Regions from separate parts of the Clostridium sp. CTA-7 genome, predicted to be linked through region 1. Evidence: riboswitches for the same ligand, from Rfam matches in the RefSeq annotation. Region 1 holds a riboswitch; each other region holds the start of a gene.
The links. Region 1 has a riboswitch for S-adenosylmethionine ahead of ACYUEX_RS03640 (methionine ABC transporter ATP-binding protein). Riboswitches for the same ligand answer to the same signal wherever they lie in the genome.
Positions count from the first base shown of each region.

Region 2: another riboswitch for S-adenosylmethionine. It lies ahead of ACYUEX_RS00400 (methionine ABC transporter ATP-binding protein); the one in region 1 lies ahead of ACYUEX_RS03640 (methionine ABC transporter ATP-binding protein).
Region 3: another riboswitch for S-adenosylmethionine. It lies ahead of ACYUEX_RS15950 (Na+/H+ antiporter NhaC family protein); the one in region 1 lies ahead of ACYUEX_RS03640 (methionine ABC transporter ATP-binding protein).

Region 1 covers NZ_BAAAAV010000002.1:129,010-132,293, reverse strand. Annotated here, with positions in the region: gene ACYUEX_RS03650 (MetQ/NlpA family ABC transporter substrate-binding protein) at 1-58, opposite strand, end outside; gene ACYUEX_RS03645 (methionine ABC transporter permease) at 196-831, opposite strand; gene ACYUEX_RS03640 (methionine ABC transporter ATP-binding protein) at 831-1,868, opposite strand; SAM riboswitch class I at 1,964-2,111, opposite strand; gene ACYUEX_RS03635 (DUF503 domain-containing protein) at 2,205-2,492, opposite strand; gene malQ (4-alpha-glucanotransferase) at 2,614-3,284, opposite strand, start outside.
Region 2 covers NZ_BAAAAV010000001.1:101,190-104,473, reverse strand. Annotated here, with positions in the region: gene ACYUEX_RS00405 (methionine ABC transporter permease) at 1-236, opposite strand, end outside; gene ACYUEX_RS00400 (methionine ABC transporter ATP-binding protein) at 205-1,263, opposite strand; SAM riboswitch class I at 1,352-1,475, opposite strand; gene ACYUEX_RS00395 (type I phosphomannose isomerase catalytic subunit) at 1,676-2,614, opposite strand; gene ACYUEX_RS00390 (HAD-IIB family hydrolase) at 2,762-3,284, opposite strand, start outside.
Region 3 covers NZ_BAAAAV010000009.1:138,336-141,619, reverse strand. Annotated here, with positions in the region: gene ispF (2-C-methyl-D-erythritol 2,4-cyclodiphosphate synthase) at 1-441, shown strand, start outside; gene ACYUEX_RS15950 (Na+/H+ antiporter NhaC family protein) at 546-1,823, opposite strand; SAM riboswitch class I at 2,126-2,232, opposite strand; tRNA gene ACYUEX_RS15945 (tRNA-Lys) at 2,411-2,486, opposite strand; tRNA gene ACYUEX_RS15940 (tRNA-Gly) at 2,490-2,563, opposite strand; gene ACYUEX_RS15935 (hypothetical protein) at 2,627-3,284, opposite strand, start outside.

The sequences.
Region 1 (3,284 bases):
CTAAGCTTATTACTAAAGCCCCTGTTAATAATAATGTTAATATTGATTTTCTTTTCATATTGAAAGCCCCCTTTTTAATGTACAATTGACATTTAAAATTAGACAATTTAAATTTCTTTAATTTTTATTTAATTAAATTTATTCTCCTATATCAATTGCTTTTATTTTTATATTTTAATTATTTTTATAACTTTATTATGATAGTTTTTTATATAAGTAATTTCCTAAAGATTGCAACACCTGTACAATTATTATTAAAATTAAAACTGTTACAATCATTACATCTGTCTGATATCTTTGATAACCATATCTTATGGCAAGATCCCCAAGTCCGCCACCACCTATGCTTCCTGCCATAGCTGAATAGCCTATTATACTAATTACAGTTAAAGTTAATCCAGAAATTATTGATGGAACAGCTTCTTTAAGCATAACCTTAAATATTAGCTGAGTATTTGATGCTCCAAAAGATTTTGCTGCTTCTACTACACCTGGATCTACTTCTTTTAAGGCAGATTCTATTATTCTTGCTACAAATGGAGCAGCTGCTATAGTTAAAGGGACTATTGCACCTTGTATTCCTGTTGATTTTCCTACTATTAACCTAGTTAAAGGTACCATAAACACCATTAATATTATAAATGGAAAACTTCTTAGGATATTTATTATAGTATCTAATATTTTATAAATAAATTTATTAGGTTTTAATCCCTTTGGTGCTGTAACTATTAAAATTATCGCTGGTACGAATCCTAATATTACTGAAAATACAGTTGAGAAAAATACCATTATAATTGTTTCTCTTAAAGCCTTTAATAGCATATCTAACATTAATTAAGCACCTCCAATATTACATTTTTCTTTTCTAAATAATTTATTACCCTTTCCTTATCTTCCTCTTCTATGTTTATTACTAAACTTCCAAGTACATCATCTCTAAACTTTTCTAATTTGCCCCAAACTATTGAAAAGTCTATATTTAGCTCTCTTGACATTTTCGTGATAAGCGCATTTTCTGATGATGTGCTTGGAAAAAATAATTTTATGTTTATTCCTATTGCTGGTAGTAGTTCTTCATCCTGTTCACCTAAAAACTTCTTAAGCGATACTCCTGGTTTTAAGAATAAGTCTTCTGAATTGCCTTGTACTTTTAAAATACCCCCTTCTATTAATGCAACTTTTTCACAAACCTCTTTAACTACTTCCATTTGGTGGGTAACAATAACTATTGTAATTCCTAACTCTTTATTTATCTTTGAAAGAAGTTCTAATATATCCTTTGTGATCTTAGGATCTAATGCTGATGTAGCTTCATCACAAAGTAAAATTTTAGGCTCTAATGCTAAAGCTCGTGCTATAGCCACTCTTTGCTTTTGGCCTCCACTTAAATTAGATGGTTTTGCATCTGCTTTTTCTGAAAGTCCAACTAACTTTAAAAGTTCAGTTACTCTATTATATATTTTTTCTTTTCTAAATTTTTTGTAACTACAAAAACTCTCCCCTTTTCCCTTGCATTTTTCTTTGTATTCCTTATACTCTTCTTCATAGCCCCAAACCTCTAGTGGTAATGCTACATTTTCAAATACATTTTTTCTATTTAATAAATTGAACCCTTGAAATATCATACCAAGATCTTTTCTAAATTCCCTAAGCTCAATTCCACTTAAATCTTTAACCTCTTTACCCATTACTGTAAGAGATCCATCTTCATAACTTTCTAGCCCATTTATACATCTTAATAAAGTTGATTTCCCTGCCCCACTATGTCCTATAATTCCATACACTTGTCCTTCTTCTATCTTAAGCGAAACATTCTTTATAACTTCTACTTTGTCAAAGCTTTTACTTAAGTTATTAATTTCTATCACAATTGATTCCCCCTTTAAAGAAACTTAAAGTAAAACAAAAAACGCACTAGAGAATAAATCTCTAGTGCGTATAATTACTCACATACTAATTTATTCTCTCATCTATCAGCTTAAAGCTGCAGGATTTAGCACCAAACTTAATAGAATATAGTTTTAGTCCAACATTAATTAGACTTATCTTATAATCCTATTACAGGTTGCTGGGTTTCACAGGGCCAGTCCCTCCACCACTCTTGATAAGAAACGTAATCAAAATATTTAATTTTTATATTGATATTAATATACGATTATTAATTATATTTGTCAACAACATTTTAAAATTTATTTTTATAAATTTTAAAACATTATTACTTCTTTATCTATTTTTATAAGCTCTGCATCTGTATTTTCTTCTATAAAATTTATTATATTTTCCATAGTAGAATCTACTTGAGCATTAGTTGCACATATTCCTGAAATTCCAATTACAATACTTTGATGAATATCTTGATCGCTTATCTCACTTACAGAAATATTGAATTTATTTTTTAACTTTTGAGTTATACTTCTAACCACCATTCTCTTTTCTTTTAAAGAGTGTACCCAACTTGCTCTTAAATTTATACTCATTACTAGGACTCTCATTTTAAATCACCTCTTTAAATATTATGTACCTTAATATTATTATAAATAAAGCTCATGGAGAATATTCTCCATGAGCTTTATTTATAACTTTTATCCGGGATTTATTTATAATTTAATTAAATTATCTACCATATAATCTAGTTAATTCAAATATTTCCTCTGCTAATTTATCGTTTAAATCTTTTTTTGAAGCTCTCCAAGTCCAATTGCCACCTAATGTAGAAGGTAAATTCATTCTAGCTTCATTACCTAATCCTAAAAAATCTTGCATTGTGGTTATTGCTAAATAAGCTTGACTTCCCCAAACTCCTCTTATTAATCCTCTTGATATTCCTTCCTCATAAGTTAAATTTAAATATTTTTTAGCTTTTTCTATTTCATTTTTACTTCCAGTTACATTATACCATCCACAATTTGTATCGTTATCATGTGTGCCTGTGTAAGCCACACAATTAGCATGATAATTATGTGGTAAGTCTACACTATCTTCTCCGCCAAATCCAAACTGTAAAATTTTCATTCCAGGAAATCCTGTTTTATCTCTAAGCTCTATTACGTCATCTGTCATCATTCCCAAATCTTCTGCTATTATATTCACGTCTCCAAGATTATCTTTTATAGCATTAAATAATTTAATTCCAGGCCCTTTTGTCCATTGCCCAAATTCTGCTGTTTTGTTTCCATATGGTATTTCCCAATATGCTTCAAACCCTCTAAAATGGTCTATTCTTACTACATCATATAATTTAAAACTTTCTCTAACTCTATCAATCCACCAACCATATCCATCTC
Region 2 (3,284 bases), on a different contig from region 1:
ATAAATGGTATTGACCTTGTTATATTTATTATCTTGTCTAAAACATAATAAACTGGTTTATTTTCTAATATGCTTCCCTTCTTAGTTACCACTAATATTATTCCTAATATAAGACCTATAACAAAGGATATAGCTCCTGATACTAGAAGCATAATCAAGGTTTGTCCAGTTGCTTCATAAATTTCCGGTATTTTTTTTACTGCATTAGGCAATAATTTTTGTATTAAGTCTGCCATCTTTAATCACCTCAACTTCCACATTTTTTTCTTTAAGATAGTTTATAACATTATGAATCCGTTCTTCTTGACCTTTAATTATTACAATAAGTCCACCAAGTGGAGATTCTTGAATTATCTCTACATTTCCAAAGATTATATTTGCATCTACATTAAATTCTCTAGATATTATTGAAATTATTGGTTCAGTTGTACTATTTTCTAAGTATTTGAGTTTCAGTATCTTTTCATTTTCCTTAATTTCTACAACTGAAGATTTATCTTCTATTAAGTCATATATATTACTTAATAAAGAAGTACTATCTATAAAATTCTTTGTAATCTTTTCTTTAGGCTCTGAGAATACCTTAAATATATTTCCTTCTTCTACAACTCTTCCATTTTCCATAACAGCAGCTCTTGTGCATATTTCTTTAACTACTTGCATTTCATGAGTTATTATTACTATGGTTATTCCAAATTTTCTATTTACCTCTTTTAAAAGCTTTAGTATTGATTTTGTAGTTTGTGGATCTAAAGCACTAGTTGCTTCATCACAAAGTAATACTTTTGGATCATTGGCTAAAGCCCTTGCAATGCCTACCCTTTGTTTTTGTCCTCCACTTAATTGAGATGGATAAGAATTTGCCTTATCTTCTAATTCAACAAGCTTTAGTAGTGATATAACTTTATCTTTTATTTCATCTTTTGAATATTTACTTCCCTTCAAAGGATAGGCTATATTTTCAAAAACTGTTCTAGACTTCATAAGATTAAAATGCTGAAATATCATTCCTATCTTTTTTCTTTCTTCTCTAAGTTCTTTATTTGATAATGTATTAAGGTCTTTTCCATCTATAAGTACTTGCCCCTTAGTAGGTCTCTCTAAAAAGTTTATGCATCTAACTAGAGTTGATTTTCCAGCTCCACTAAAGCCTATAATTCCATAGATTTCACCTTTGTTAATATTTAATGTTACATCCTTTACCGCTTCTACTTTTTCACCTTCTGTATCATAAGTCTTGTATAAATTTTTTAATTCAATCATGTTGCCCCTCCCTCTACCCTAAAAAAGGTAATAAAAAAACTGCTTTCCTAAAAAATAAGAAAGCAGTGTAATACACTTCTATATTTCATTCTTATCTTTCAGACGCAGTAAACATCTGCAGGATTTAGCACCTTAAATCATAACTAATTTAAGTTCGTAATTCAGGTTGCCAGACTTCACAGGGCCAGTCCCTCCGTCTTTCTTGATAAAAATCTATTCATTTTTTTGTTTTTCATTTCTTGTTCCTCATTATATATGTATATATTTCCACTGTCAATAGTATTTTTACTTTTTTATAAAAAAGTGGACATATGTAAGAAATCCATTATATTTTGCTAAGTCATTTTAATTTAAAATAAAAAACTAAAATTAAACCTCTAAATAATTAATTACTTAGAGGTTTTTTTTTTAACTATATAACTGGATAGCTCTTTAAAACTGTAACATTACCTTTTATTGAATATTCTCCTAAAGTAGCTGGGATTAAATAACTATCTCCAGTCTTTATTTTTTCTGTGAAGTCTTTTCCTTCTATTATTCCTTCTCCATCTACGCAAGTTAACATATCAAACTTTTCTATATCACTTGCATCATTGTATTGTGAATCTATAGTTATTTTTTCTATTCCAAAGTATTCATTTTTACATAGTAAGCTTTGCTTATAGCCTTCATGCTTTATTTCTTCTTTTTCACTAAGGTTTTCACATTGAAGATCAAAGTTTATAACATCTAATGCTTTTTCAACATGAATTTCTCTTGGTCTTCCATAGTCATATACTCTGTATGTTACATCACTATTTTGTTGAATCTCTGCTATTATAACACCTTCGCATATAGCATGAACTAATCCACTATTAATTAAAAAGCAATCACCTTTTTTAACTTCTATTTTATTTAAATAACTTTCCACATTATTATTTTTTATAGCTTCTTCAAATTGTTCTTTACTACAATCTTTAGTTCCCACTATTAAACAAGCACCTGGTTTAGCATCCATAACATACCAAGCTTCTGTTTTACCATAATCCCCTTCATACTTTGCAGCATATTCATCTCCTGGATGTACTTGTACTGAAAGTTTTTCTTTTGAATTAATAAGCTTTATAAGTAATGGAAATTTTTCTAAAGTAACCTTCGCTCCTACAAGTGTATGTCCATACTTTTTAATTAAATCATCGAAGCTAGTTCCTTTTAATGAACCATTTTCTACAATTCCAGTCCCATTTGGATGACATGCTATATCCCATGTTTCACCTATTTCACCTTCTGGCATATTATCTCTAAAGGATTCAAAATCTCTTCCACCCCATATTTTTTCATAATATAAATTCTCAAATCTAATTGGATACATAATCTTTCTCCTTCCTTAACAACACTTCTTAAGTAAAATATATATTTCAATATATAGATTATTAAATTAATTGATTTTTTTAAATAAAAATTAATTAATATTCTTCAATTATTCTATTTTATTTATAATATTTATTTTCTATAATATTTATAATAAATAATTTTCTATACATTCTCCTACGGAGTTAACTAAATATTTAACATGTTTCTTTAGTTCTTCTTCTACATGGTTAAATGTAAATGAATTTTTAGTTATCTTAAACATAGTTACGTCATTCCATGAATCTCCTATGGTATATAGATCTTCATTTTCTATTAATTCTTGTTCTGCTAAATATTTTACTCCACTTCCCTTTGAACATCCCACTGGAACTACATCTATATAAATATCATTTCTATATGCTACTACTGTATCACCATATTTTTCATTTATTTCATCTTTTATTTTTTCTATTTCATCCTTCTCTTTATTTGGATTATATATAGAAATTAAGCTTAGCTCCTCTTCTATTTCACATATTGAATTTACTCTTTTTTTATTTGGATATGGTAAATTATCTCCATCTGTTAATAAATATGTGTCAAATCCAGATTCTACTGAAATATATACATCATCTTCACTTATTCCATTTATTATACTTTCTATTATTTTTTTATTAATTACTTCTTGC
Region 3 (3,284 bases), on a different contig from region 1:
GAAGAAAGAGACTTAATAATAGGAGGAGTTAAAATTCCTTATAAGCACGGTTTACTTGGACATTCAGATGCTGATGTATTACTTCATGCAATTATGGATTCATTGCTTGGTGCTTCAGCTCTAGGTGATATAGGCAAGCATTTTCCTGATACAGATGAAAGATTCAAAGGTATTTCAAGTTTAAAACTTTTAAAACAAGTAGGATTACTTCTTTCAGATAATGGTTATTCCATAAACAATATAGATGCAACTATTATTGCTCAAAAACCAAAAATGTCTCCTTATATACAACAAATGAGAGAAAACATAGCACAAGCTTTAGAAATTGATTTAAGTCAAATTAATGTTAAGGCAACTACTGAAGAAGGACTTGGATTTACTGGCAGTGGTGAGGGTATATCCTCTCAAAGTATATGCCTTCTTACAATGGATAATAAATAATTAAAAAGTTAAGAATTAAATTAAGGCTTATAAAAAGCAAGGAGATAACTAAAAAAGTTATCTCCTTATTTTTTGGTTTATATATTTAAATTTTTACAACAGCCTTATTTATTTCTCCAATGAATGTATATAGCTATTATAGCACATATCCCCATAAGATATGGATAAAATAAAAATTTCATTATTGCAAATGGTGATAAAGCTGCAAGACCTGCTGCTGATATTAGTTGAGCTCCATATGGTATTATGCCCTGAAATACACACGAAAACATATCCATTATCCCTGCAACCCTCTTTGGTTCTAAATCAAATTCATTTGAAATATTTTTAGCTATTGGTCCAACAGTTACTATTGCTACTGTATTATTAGCAGTACAAATATCTACTAAACTTACTAGGGTTGCAATACCATACTCAGCCCCTCTTTTACTTTTAAAATTCTTCAGTCCTTTGTTAAGTATAAAGTCTATTCCACCATTAAACTTTATTATCTCTATTGTTCCAGCTATAAGTAATGAGATTATTATTAGCTCACTCATACCAGCTATTCCATCAGATATAGAATTAAATAATCCCAATAAGTCAAAGCTTCCAAATATAAATCCTATTATACATGAAGACAATATTCCAAGTAATAAAACTATTATTACATCAACTCCAAGTAAAGCTGTTATTATAACTATTATATAGGGTAAAATTTTGAATATATTAAAACTTAAAGAATCTAAACTAACTACATTTGCATTTCTTGTTAATACCATGAATATTAACGCAGTTATTATTGCTGCTGGAAGAACTATTATAAAATTCATTTTAAATTTATCTTTCATTTCACAACCTTGAGTCCTTGTTGCTGCTATAGTTGTATCAGATATTATTGAAAGATTATCTCCAAACATAGCACCACTAACTACTGCTCCAACTGCCAATGCTGTTGCTATTCCTGTCTTGTCTGCTATTCCAACTGCAATTGGAACTAATGCAACTATTGTTCCCATTGATGTTCCTATAGATAAAGCTATAAAGCAACCTATAATAAACATTCCAGGTATTAATAGACTACTTGGTAATAAAGATAATCCTAAATTTACAGTTGAGTCTACTGCTCCCATATTTTTAGCAACTTCGGCAAAGGCTCCTGCTAATATAAATATTAATATCATTAATAAAATATTAGTGTTTCCCGCTCCCCTACAAAAAACTTCTACTTTTTCATCAAACTTTACTTTTCTATTCATAATTAATGCTGTTAGAGCTGCTACTAAAAAAGGAACAATAACTGATACAGCATAAAAATCTTTTGCTATTATAGATGTACCTAAATACACTAATAAGAATACTCCTAATGGAATTAAAGCTAGTCCATTACCTTTGTTTTTCAAAATTTCTTCCTCTCCTTTAAAATATAAATTATTTCTAATAACAAAATTAAAAAAGTCGCAAAGGCGAGCTTGTCGAGCCGTCGACTTTTTTTAGCGCATGTGCATTTCCGAAGCTTGCCTGAGGAAAATCTTGCACGCGCACTATATTCACATTTTTTACTCTTTAGGATATAACTTTAATAACTAAATATCTTACAATAATTATGCAAAATAAATATAAAAATATAATTTTCTAAAGAGTAAAAAAAGCTCCTGTAGAAATACAGAAGCTTTACTCACACATATAAAAAATTATAGTTCGCCTCTTATCTACCAGGTTTACCTGCAGGATTTAGCACCTTAAGAATTAATTAAAATTCTTGGTTGCTGGGTTTCATAGGGCCAGTCCCTCCACCACTCTTGATAAGACTTTTAAATTTTGCACTATAATAGTATCAATTTAATATACTATTGTCAATATGAAAAATATTCCTAACACCTTATATAAGTCTTTTATTTTTAAAGTTACTATTAACAATAAAGTATTTAGTGTTAAATGTTCTATAAATAGAAAAAAAGAGATTACATAAAATTAATCTCTCTTTTAATGGTGCGTTATCAGGGGATCGAACCCGGGACACCCTGATTAAGAGTCAGGTGCTCTACCAACTGAGCTAATAACGCATATGGAGCGGGTGATGAGAATCGAACTCACGTAACTTGCTTGGAAGGCAAGGGCTCTACCATTGAGCTACACCCGCAAATATTATTGACAGTAATATTATATATTTAGTAATTATTACTGTCAATAATTAGTTTTACCTTTAAATTATTTCTGTAAGGGATTTTAATAAAATATCTCTAAATCGCTCTCCATGGCTCTTATTTTTATCAGCTTTTTCACATACTTCTTTCCAATCTGAAATAATTAAGCTAGTTCTCTCTTTAAATTCTCTTTCACTTGTTGTCATATAGCTTGAATTTATAACAAATTCCCCTAATTCTTTTGGTGTATTAAAAATTTTTAAATATAAAAATTCTCTATTGTCTCCGTACCAAGTTCTATTAAAGTCTCTAGCAAACTTTTGAAGTGCCCTAATTAATTTATCTTTAGGTAAAGCCCAACACTCCTTTATCATTTTTACATGTCTTCTCATATTATCTGCTTCTTCTTTAGATATTTTTTTATTTTTTTCTCCATCTGAAATTATTATTTCTACTGGAATGTTTGGAACATTAACAACTAACCTTTCCTTTCCATATATCCATTTATAAAAGGCTTCTTGTAAAAATGAATATTGAATATATCCTAACAATATTTTTTCATTTGGAAAGTATGCCCATGTATTATTAAGTCCGTTATTCTTGCAAAAAACTAAGCTATGGATATATATACTTTTTTCATTAGGTAACTTATCCATAAACATATGTCCTCTTATAGTTTTATTTTCATTAATTAATTCTTCCCAGTAATCAAATGAA